DNA from 2 places in the Methylosinus sp. genome. Region 1 is predicted to be linked to the other one. Evidence: predicted binding sites of a transcription regulator. Region 1 holds the regulator's gene; the other holds the start of a gene.
The links. Region 1 encodes LexA, which represses DNA repair genes until DNA is damaged. Its sites were predicted from a motif close to TGTTCNNNNTGTGTTCNG; they were not measured.
Positions count from the first base shown of each region.

Region 2: a site for LexA is predicted at 1,388-1,405, ahead of VIF40_RS08415 (ribonuclease T2 family protein). Genes of this name have one in related genera too.

Region 1 is NZ_DATBQF010000011.1:116,579-120,220, forward strand. Features, by position in the region: gene VIF40_RS03070 (AsmA family protein) at 1-722, opposite strand, end outside; gene lexA (transcriptional repressor LexA) at 964-1,668, opposite strand; gene VIF40_RS03080 (hypothetical protein) at 1,773-2,516, shown strand; gene VIF40_RS03085 (LLM class flavin-dependent oxidoreductase) at 2,548-3,546, opposite strand.
Region 2 is NZ_DATBQF010000025.1:50,549-54,190, forward strand. Features, by position in the region: gene VIF40_RS08405 (ATP-binding protein) at 1-219, shown strand, start outside; gene VIF40_RS08410 (PAS domain-containing sensor histidine kinase) at 222-1,271, opposite strand; gene VIF40_RS08415 (ribonuclease T2 family protein) at 1,687-2,682, shown strand; gene VIF40_RS08420 (hypothetical protein) at 2,697-3,104, opposite strand; gene rpsR (30S ribosomal protein S18) at 3,282-3,518, opposite strand; gene rpsF (30S ribosomal protein S6) at 3,518-3,642, opposite strand, start outside.

The DNA of each region.
Region 1 (3,642 bases):
TCGAGGCGGACAGTGACCGGCGTCTGCTCGCCGCGCAGCAGCGCTCCGGGTTTCAGCACCCACAGCGTGGCGCGCGGACGCTCGCCGCGCCAGGAGAAGCCGACGTCGAGCGTCGCCGGCGAGCCGACGGTGCGCCAATCGAGCGTCGCGTCTATGTCTTGCAGAGTCTCCTCGCCGCCGGAATATTTGAGCCGCGCGACGCCCGACACGATGGAGACGCCGCCGAGCCGCGCGCGATCGGCTTTCTCGGCGGCGGGCGTCGACGGCCGCGCCGCCGCGGCGCGCACCGCGGCGCCGGCGCTGCCCATCGGCTTGCGATCGAGATCGATCTCGATCGAAGGGCGAATCAGCTCGACCTCGGCGATCTCGAGCCGGCCGGCGAGCAAAGGGAGGAGCAGCACATTGCCATGCAGCCGCTCGGCCTCGATGGTGAGCGCCGCGGCGGGGTCGGCGAAGGCGATGCTGTCGATGGTGATGTGCGGGCGCGGCAGCAGCGAGAAGGTCGAGCGCCCCTTGGCGGCGATATAGAGGCCGGAGGAGGCGTTGAGCTGGCCGGAAATCTCCTCGAGCAGCGCGTTGGTGGAGAAGGTCCAGGGCGCGAGCGCGGCGCCGAGCGCCACCGCAGCGACGGCGCCGAGCGCCGCCAGCCAGCGGCGCGAGAGGCGTGCAAAAAGTGAGCGGCGGCCGACGGCCAGGGGCTTCGATCCTTCGATTTCGCGCATTGGGCCGGTCGAGTGCGACATTCCATCGTCCATGCAGAAAGAGGCTTGCGTCCATGTGCAGAAAGAGGCGGGGCGGCCGGGTGAGCCGCTCGCGACGCAGCGCGCGCTTCCTCTTGAAGCGCGATACGCTCGAGACACGCCTTAGTCGCTTATCCGCCACGCGAAAAGGCCCGCGCGCGAGGCGCGCGACGGGCGGAACATGGCCGCAAAGGGCGGCGAGATCGTGGCGGCGCGCCCGATCTCAGTATTTGCGCAGAAGGCTGACCAGCCGACCCTGGATGCGCACGCGATCGGGCCCGAAAATGCGCGTCTCATAGGCCGGATTGGCGGCCTCGAGCGCTATTGAAGCGCCGCGCTTGCGCAGTCGCTTCAGCGTCGCCTCCTCCTCGTCGATGAGGGCGACGATGATATCGCCGGTGTCGGCTGTGTCCTGCTTGCGCACCACGATGACGTCGCCGTCGAGAATGCCGGCCTCGATCATCGAATCGCCGCGCACCTCGAGCGCGAAATGCTCGCCGCCGCCGAGCATGTCCGGCGGCAGATTGATCGTATGGCTGCGGCTCTGCAGCGCGGAAATGGGCGTGCCGGCGGCGATGCGGCCCATGACCGGAATCGCCACCTGCTGATCGGACTCCGGCTCCCCGGCCGGGACGGAGCGCATGCGGCCGAGCGCGCCCTCTATGACGGAGGGCGAGAATTTACCGCCGCGCGCGGCGACGCGAGGCGTCGCCGATTCGGGCAGGCGCAGCACCTCGAGCGCGCGGGCGCGATTGGGCAGGCGGCGAATGAAGCCGCGCTCCTCGAGCGCGAGAATGAGCCGATGGATGCCGGATTTGGAGCGCAGATCGAGCGCGTCCTTCATCTCGTCGAAGGAGGGCGGCACGCCGGTCTCCTTCAGGCGCTCATGGATGAAGCGCAGCAAATCGCTCTGTTTCTTGGTCAGCATAGGAATCCCCCGGCGCCGCTCCGCCTGCGGCGCGCTTCCACCCGGCGCGAGCATGATGGCGCGCGTTCATAAACAAATCATGAACAGGAGGATAGGCGTTCTCGGTGCGTTCTGCAACCCACTTGAACCGGCAGCAGGCTAAAGTTAGCTTGCTTGTCAAAGAAGCCGATTCTTGCAACCGAATTTTAGGATGGCAGCAGGTGAAATTCGTTCTTACATTCGATGGCGAACTCCCTTCTACAGGCAACGGCGGCTCTAATAAGGCACGGAAAAAATGGGAAATTCGCAATCATTTCCATCCTCAACTGGAACAGCTTTGGCAAGTTCACCCTGCCCTGCTACGGGTTGATCGACATCGCTACTTTAACAAAGCCATCCCAAGCCTGCTAATCATCGAGGGACACCACGAATACGAAGACAATTGGAAAGCTGTTAGCCATGGCCATCTAGATGAGGTAGATTTGTTAGTACCGTTCTCCGTTGGAGGAAGGACATTTGTTCCACTTGTAAGGAAGTCACTCGCATTAACATGTAGCCTAAAAATAAAATTTTTGCGCCAGGGTGCCCCAGGAAATATATACTCGGGCGGCGACATTGATAACCGTTTAAAGACATTATTAGATGCACTTTCGAAACCGCCCCAAGATCAAGTAGTTAATGACAACACAATCTCCGGACCGATATTTTGTCTCCTGGAAGACGACTCGTTATTGACCGGAATTTCTGTCGAAACTGATCGATTATTGAATCACCCTGATTCGTCGAGGTCTTTTGTACACCTTACAATTGAGGTTGATGTACGAGTCGCAGACAGCCGAAGATATAATTCAATGTTTCTGGGCGATTGAAAATATTACGCGCTCGGCACGCCCCCCCCCTCTACTGCGCCGCCGCCGCCTCCACGCCCAGCATCGGCCGCACATGGCGCGCGAAATCCTCGAGCGAGCGCAAATTCTTCTCGGCATCCCGCGAGATCGGCTTCAGCAATATCGCCCGCGCGTCGGTCTCCTCGCGATAGGCGGCGATCTTCTCGGCCACCTCGTCGAAATCACCGATCAGCGAGCGTTGCAGCAGCCCCTCCTCCGTCAGCGAGGCCGGCGCGGCGCCGTCCTGGCGGGCGAAATTGCCGCGCATGCGCTCGGCGAAGCGGGAGAGGAAGGGAACCGCCTCGGCCAGCGCCTGCTCGCGGCGCGGCGCGGCGAAATAGAAGCGCGCCATGGTGAAGCGCGGATCGCCCTCCGGCCCTGCGGCCTCGCGATAGATGCGCAAGGTCTCCTTGATCTGCTCTATGGGGAAAGGCGGGCCGGCCATCACGCCATGGCCGTTGCGCGCGGCATAGCGAATCGCCCCCGGCGTCGTCGTGGCGAGATAGGTGGGGATGGACTTTTGCAGCGGGCGCGGCGTGAGGCTCAGCGCATTGGCCTCGTAATGCGCGCCGGTGAAGGTCACCTTGTCCTCGTAGAGCAGGCGATTGACGAGGCCGAGCGCCTCCAGCGTCATCTCGCGCGTCGAATCCTTGCCGGCGCCGAACTGCCGGTTCTGCAATTCGAACGGCCCGCCGCGCGCCACGCCGAAATCGAACCGCCCCTTGGAGAGAAGGTCGATGGTGGCGACATCCTCCGCCACCTGAATCGGATTACGGAAAGCGAGCAGCACCGCCGCCGAGCCGAGCCGTATCGTGCTCGTCACGCCGGCGAGATAAGAGAGAAGCGTGAGAATGGAGGGGCAGGCGGCGTCGGGCTCGAAATGATGCTCGGCGACCCAGGCCTCCTCGAAGCCGAGCGCCTCGGCATGGCGCACGAGCCGCGTCTGCGTCTCGAAGCAGCGCGCGAAATCCTGCTGCGGGTTTTCATAGGTGCAGAAGACGCCGAACCGCATGGCGATGCTCTTTGGGATGCGCGCCGCCGCGTCGATCGCGCGCCGCGTAGCTATATACGGCAGTTACATATCGTCATACAGAATATGGACGCCGAT
Region 2 (3,642 bases), on a different contig from region 1:
CGTTTCGGCCTGTGGCTCGGCTTCCACAATTGCGCGCAGGACGACTATCTCGCAATGGTGTTCGGCTATGCGCGCCACTATGGGCTCGACGCGGCGAAGGGGACGATCGAGCGCGAGGCGCTCGAATGGTCGATCACGCGCGGCGCCCGCTCGGGGCGCGTGGCCTGGCAATATGTGCAGGACCTCGCGGGACGGCTGGGCAAGCGGCTAGACGACTGAGCTCACGCGCAGCGCTCGCGGATCGGCAGCACGATGAAGAAGGTCGCGCCGACGCCGGGCTGCGCCTCGACGCTGAGGCGCCAGCCATGGCGATCGGCGATCGCCTTGCAGATGGCGAGGCCGACGCCGGAGCCCGGATAGTCGACCTTGCTGTGCAATTGCTTCAGCGGCTCGAATATCTTCTGCGCATATTGCGCCTCGAAGCCGATGCCGGCGTCGGCGATGGCGAGGCAGAGCGAGGTCTCGTCGCGAAAGCCCTTTATGTCGATCGTCGCCGGAAGGCCGGGCTTTCGGTATTTGATGGCGTTGGCGAGAATATTCTGCACCAGCCGCTGAAACTGCGTCGCGTCGGCCTCGATCGCGACGGCGGGCAGATCGATCTCCACTTGCGCCTGCGTCTCGGCGATCGTCTGCGAGAGCGCGGCGAGCGAGAGCCCGATGGCCTCGCGCAGATCGAGCGCGCAGAGCTCGATCTCGTCATTGACGATGCGCGAGAAGGACAGAAGATCTTGCACCAGCGCGCGGGCGCGCAGCGCGGAAAAGCGCATCACCATGTTGGCGTGGACGATCTCGTCCTCGTCGCCGCGCAGGATCGCCTCCTCCATCAGATCGCCGAAGACGGCGATCTTGCGCAGCGGCTCCTGAAGATCCTGCGAGGCGACGAAGGCGAAACGCGCGAGCCGTTCATTGACGCGCTCGAGCTCCTCCGCCCGCGCGATGAGCGCGGCCTCCTCGTCGCTCATTTCGCGAAGATCGAAGACCGTCGCCAGAACGATCGCCTCGCGCTCGAGCGGGGAGAAGCGCGCGTCGACCGGAAAGCGCGCGCCGTCGCGTCGCACGCCGTAGCAGCCGACGCCGAGAACCGACGCCTCCGGCAACAACCGGGAAATGGGCAGGCCGACCATCTCCGCCTCGGCGCCGAAGCCGAACATGCGGCAGGCCCAGGCGTTGGCGCCGGTGATAACGCCGCGCTGATCGATGAGCACGAGTCCCGCGACCGTCTCGTCGAACACGAGTCGACGCCAGTCGTCGGCCGTCGCGGCCTCCGGCATTCTCCCTCCTTCGTCACGTCCGGCCGCAGCGCGGTTTTCCGCGCGCATTGTCGAGCTCTCGTCTCGCCGGACGCAATCTCCCGTCGCGGATACTGGCCTGAGGCCCCGCCGAGGTAAAGAAGAAATTCAGCACATTTCGCGCGATTTCGACAAGCCTCGCCTGAATCGATACTATTATATAGCTATATCCGACAATTCGATTCAAATGCATCGAGATTCCAACTCGAACTATACTAATCCAGCGGCCAGCGATCATCCGGAAACGGCTGGCGGCCAGAGATCTCCGCGTTCCTGCTCCGGATCGGCGCGCGCATGGGCGCGATCGGCTGTTCTGCGCAGCGATCCGAGCCCTATTGTCCTGTCATGCTCGTCCGATAATCTGCCCGATATTCCGTCGTCGCATGGAGAGCATGAAATGAATTTTCCAGCTTCCGCCGCCGCGATTTTCGGTTCCCTCGTGGCCGCGACCGGCGCGCTGGCGCAGACGCCGGCGACGGGAACCTTCGTCGCGCACAAAGCCTGCGTCGCCACGCGATCCACCCATGGCGGCCCGAGCGCCGACGACGCCGCTGTCGAATTGGGCAAGTCCTATCCGCTGGTCGGCAAGAACAAGCCGGACGCGAGCTATTATCTGATCGAGGTCGAGGGCGCGGATCCGCTGCGTCGATGGATCGCCGTCGATTGCGGCGCGATCGACGGCGCATCGGCGCCGGGCGCGGCGTCGACGACGAGCGGAGGCGCCCGCTCCGGGACGGGCCCGGCGTTCAATCTTCTCGCGGTGAGCTGGCAACCGGCCTTCTGCGAGAGCCATCAGAGCAAGACCGAATGCGCGTCGCAAACGCCGAATCGTTTCGACGCCACGCATTTCACCCTGCATGGACTCTGGCCGCAGCCACGCGGCGCGGAATATTGCAATGTGGCGTCATCCTATGTCGCGCTCGACAAGGACGGCCAATGGGACCGCCTGCCGCCGGTCGCTCTCTCCGAGGCGACGCTCGCCTCGCTCGCGCGCGTCATGCCCGGAACCATGTCTCATCTCGAGCGCCACGAATGGGTCACGCATGGGACCTGTTTTCGAGGCGCGCAGTCGCAGGACGCCTATTTCGCGCGCGCGGTGGCGCTGATGACGCAATTGAACGCGTCGCGCGTGCGCGATCTGTTCGCCGAGAATATCGGCCGCACGATCACCGCCGAGCAGATCAAGCAGGCCTTCGACGAAAGCTTCGGAGCCGGCGCGGGCGATCGCGTGCAAGTGTCGTGTCCGGGCTCGCGCCGATCCATCGTCCAATTGACGATCGGCCTCGTCGGCGAGATCGGCGATTCTCCGTCGCTCGCCGAGCTGATCGCCGCCGCGCCGCGGACCAGCATCGGATGCCCGTCCGGAGCCGTCGATCGGGTCGCCGGACGCTGATCTCGTCCGGCGCGCTACGCCGCGCTCGGCCAGTGGGCCAGCGCGTGAACGACAAAGGCGTAGGCGATCCAGAGAAAGCCGACGGAGGTGACGACGAAAGTCGCCGCCGTGTAGTATTTCCAGATCGCCTTGTCCCAGAAGTTCGGATCGAAAGCGGCGATGGTGAAGACCGTCGGATTGGTGAAGCCGCCGACCGCCACGCACCAGCAGGCGACGACGGGAAGCTCCACGCCGGAGCCGTAGAAGGCGACGCAGAAGACCGCCATCAGCGCATAGTCGATATGGGCGCGGATCATCGTCTTATAGTCGATGACGAGAGCGTCGACGCCGGCCACCGGGAACCATTTCGCCAGGGTCATGAGCCAGGCGGTCGCAATCAGCGCTGTGATGCAGGCCGCTGCGCCGATGAGCAGGATTTCCACGTTCGAGGTCTCCTCGCGGTCTTTGGGATGTCTGAGGCGTTGTTTCGCTCGAGCCTTCCGCTTTTGCTTGGGCTTTTCTCCCGCATGGCGTCGGGAAAAAAGCCCGATGTCGAGACGACGGACAAAAAAACGGCCGCGCCCGAGGCGCGGCCGTTTCGAAAGTCCGATCCGGAAAGCTCAGCGGATCACATAAGGCAGCAGGCCGAGGAAGCGGGCGCGCTTGATGGCCTGGGCCAGCTCGCGCTGCTTCTTGGCCGAGACGGCCGTGATGCGCGAGGGAACGATCTTGCCGCGCTCGGAGATGTAGCGCGAGAGCAGGCGCGTGTCCTTATAGTCGATCTTCGGGGCGTTGGCGCCGGAGAAGGGGCAGGACTTACGACGGCGGAAAAAGGGGCGGCGGGCTGCGGCGCTCATCAGAAAGTCTCTCCTTCGGCGCGGGGTTCGTCACGGCGCGGCGGGCGACGATCGCCCCTGTCGCCACGGTCGCCTCTATCGCCACGATCGGGGCGCGGGCCGCCGGGGCCGCGGCGGTCGCCGC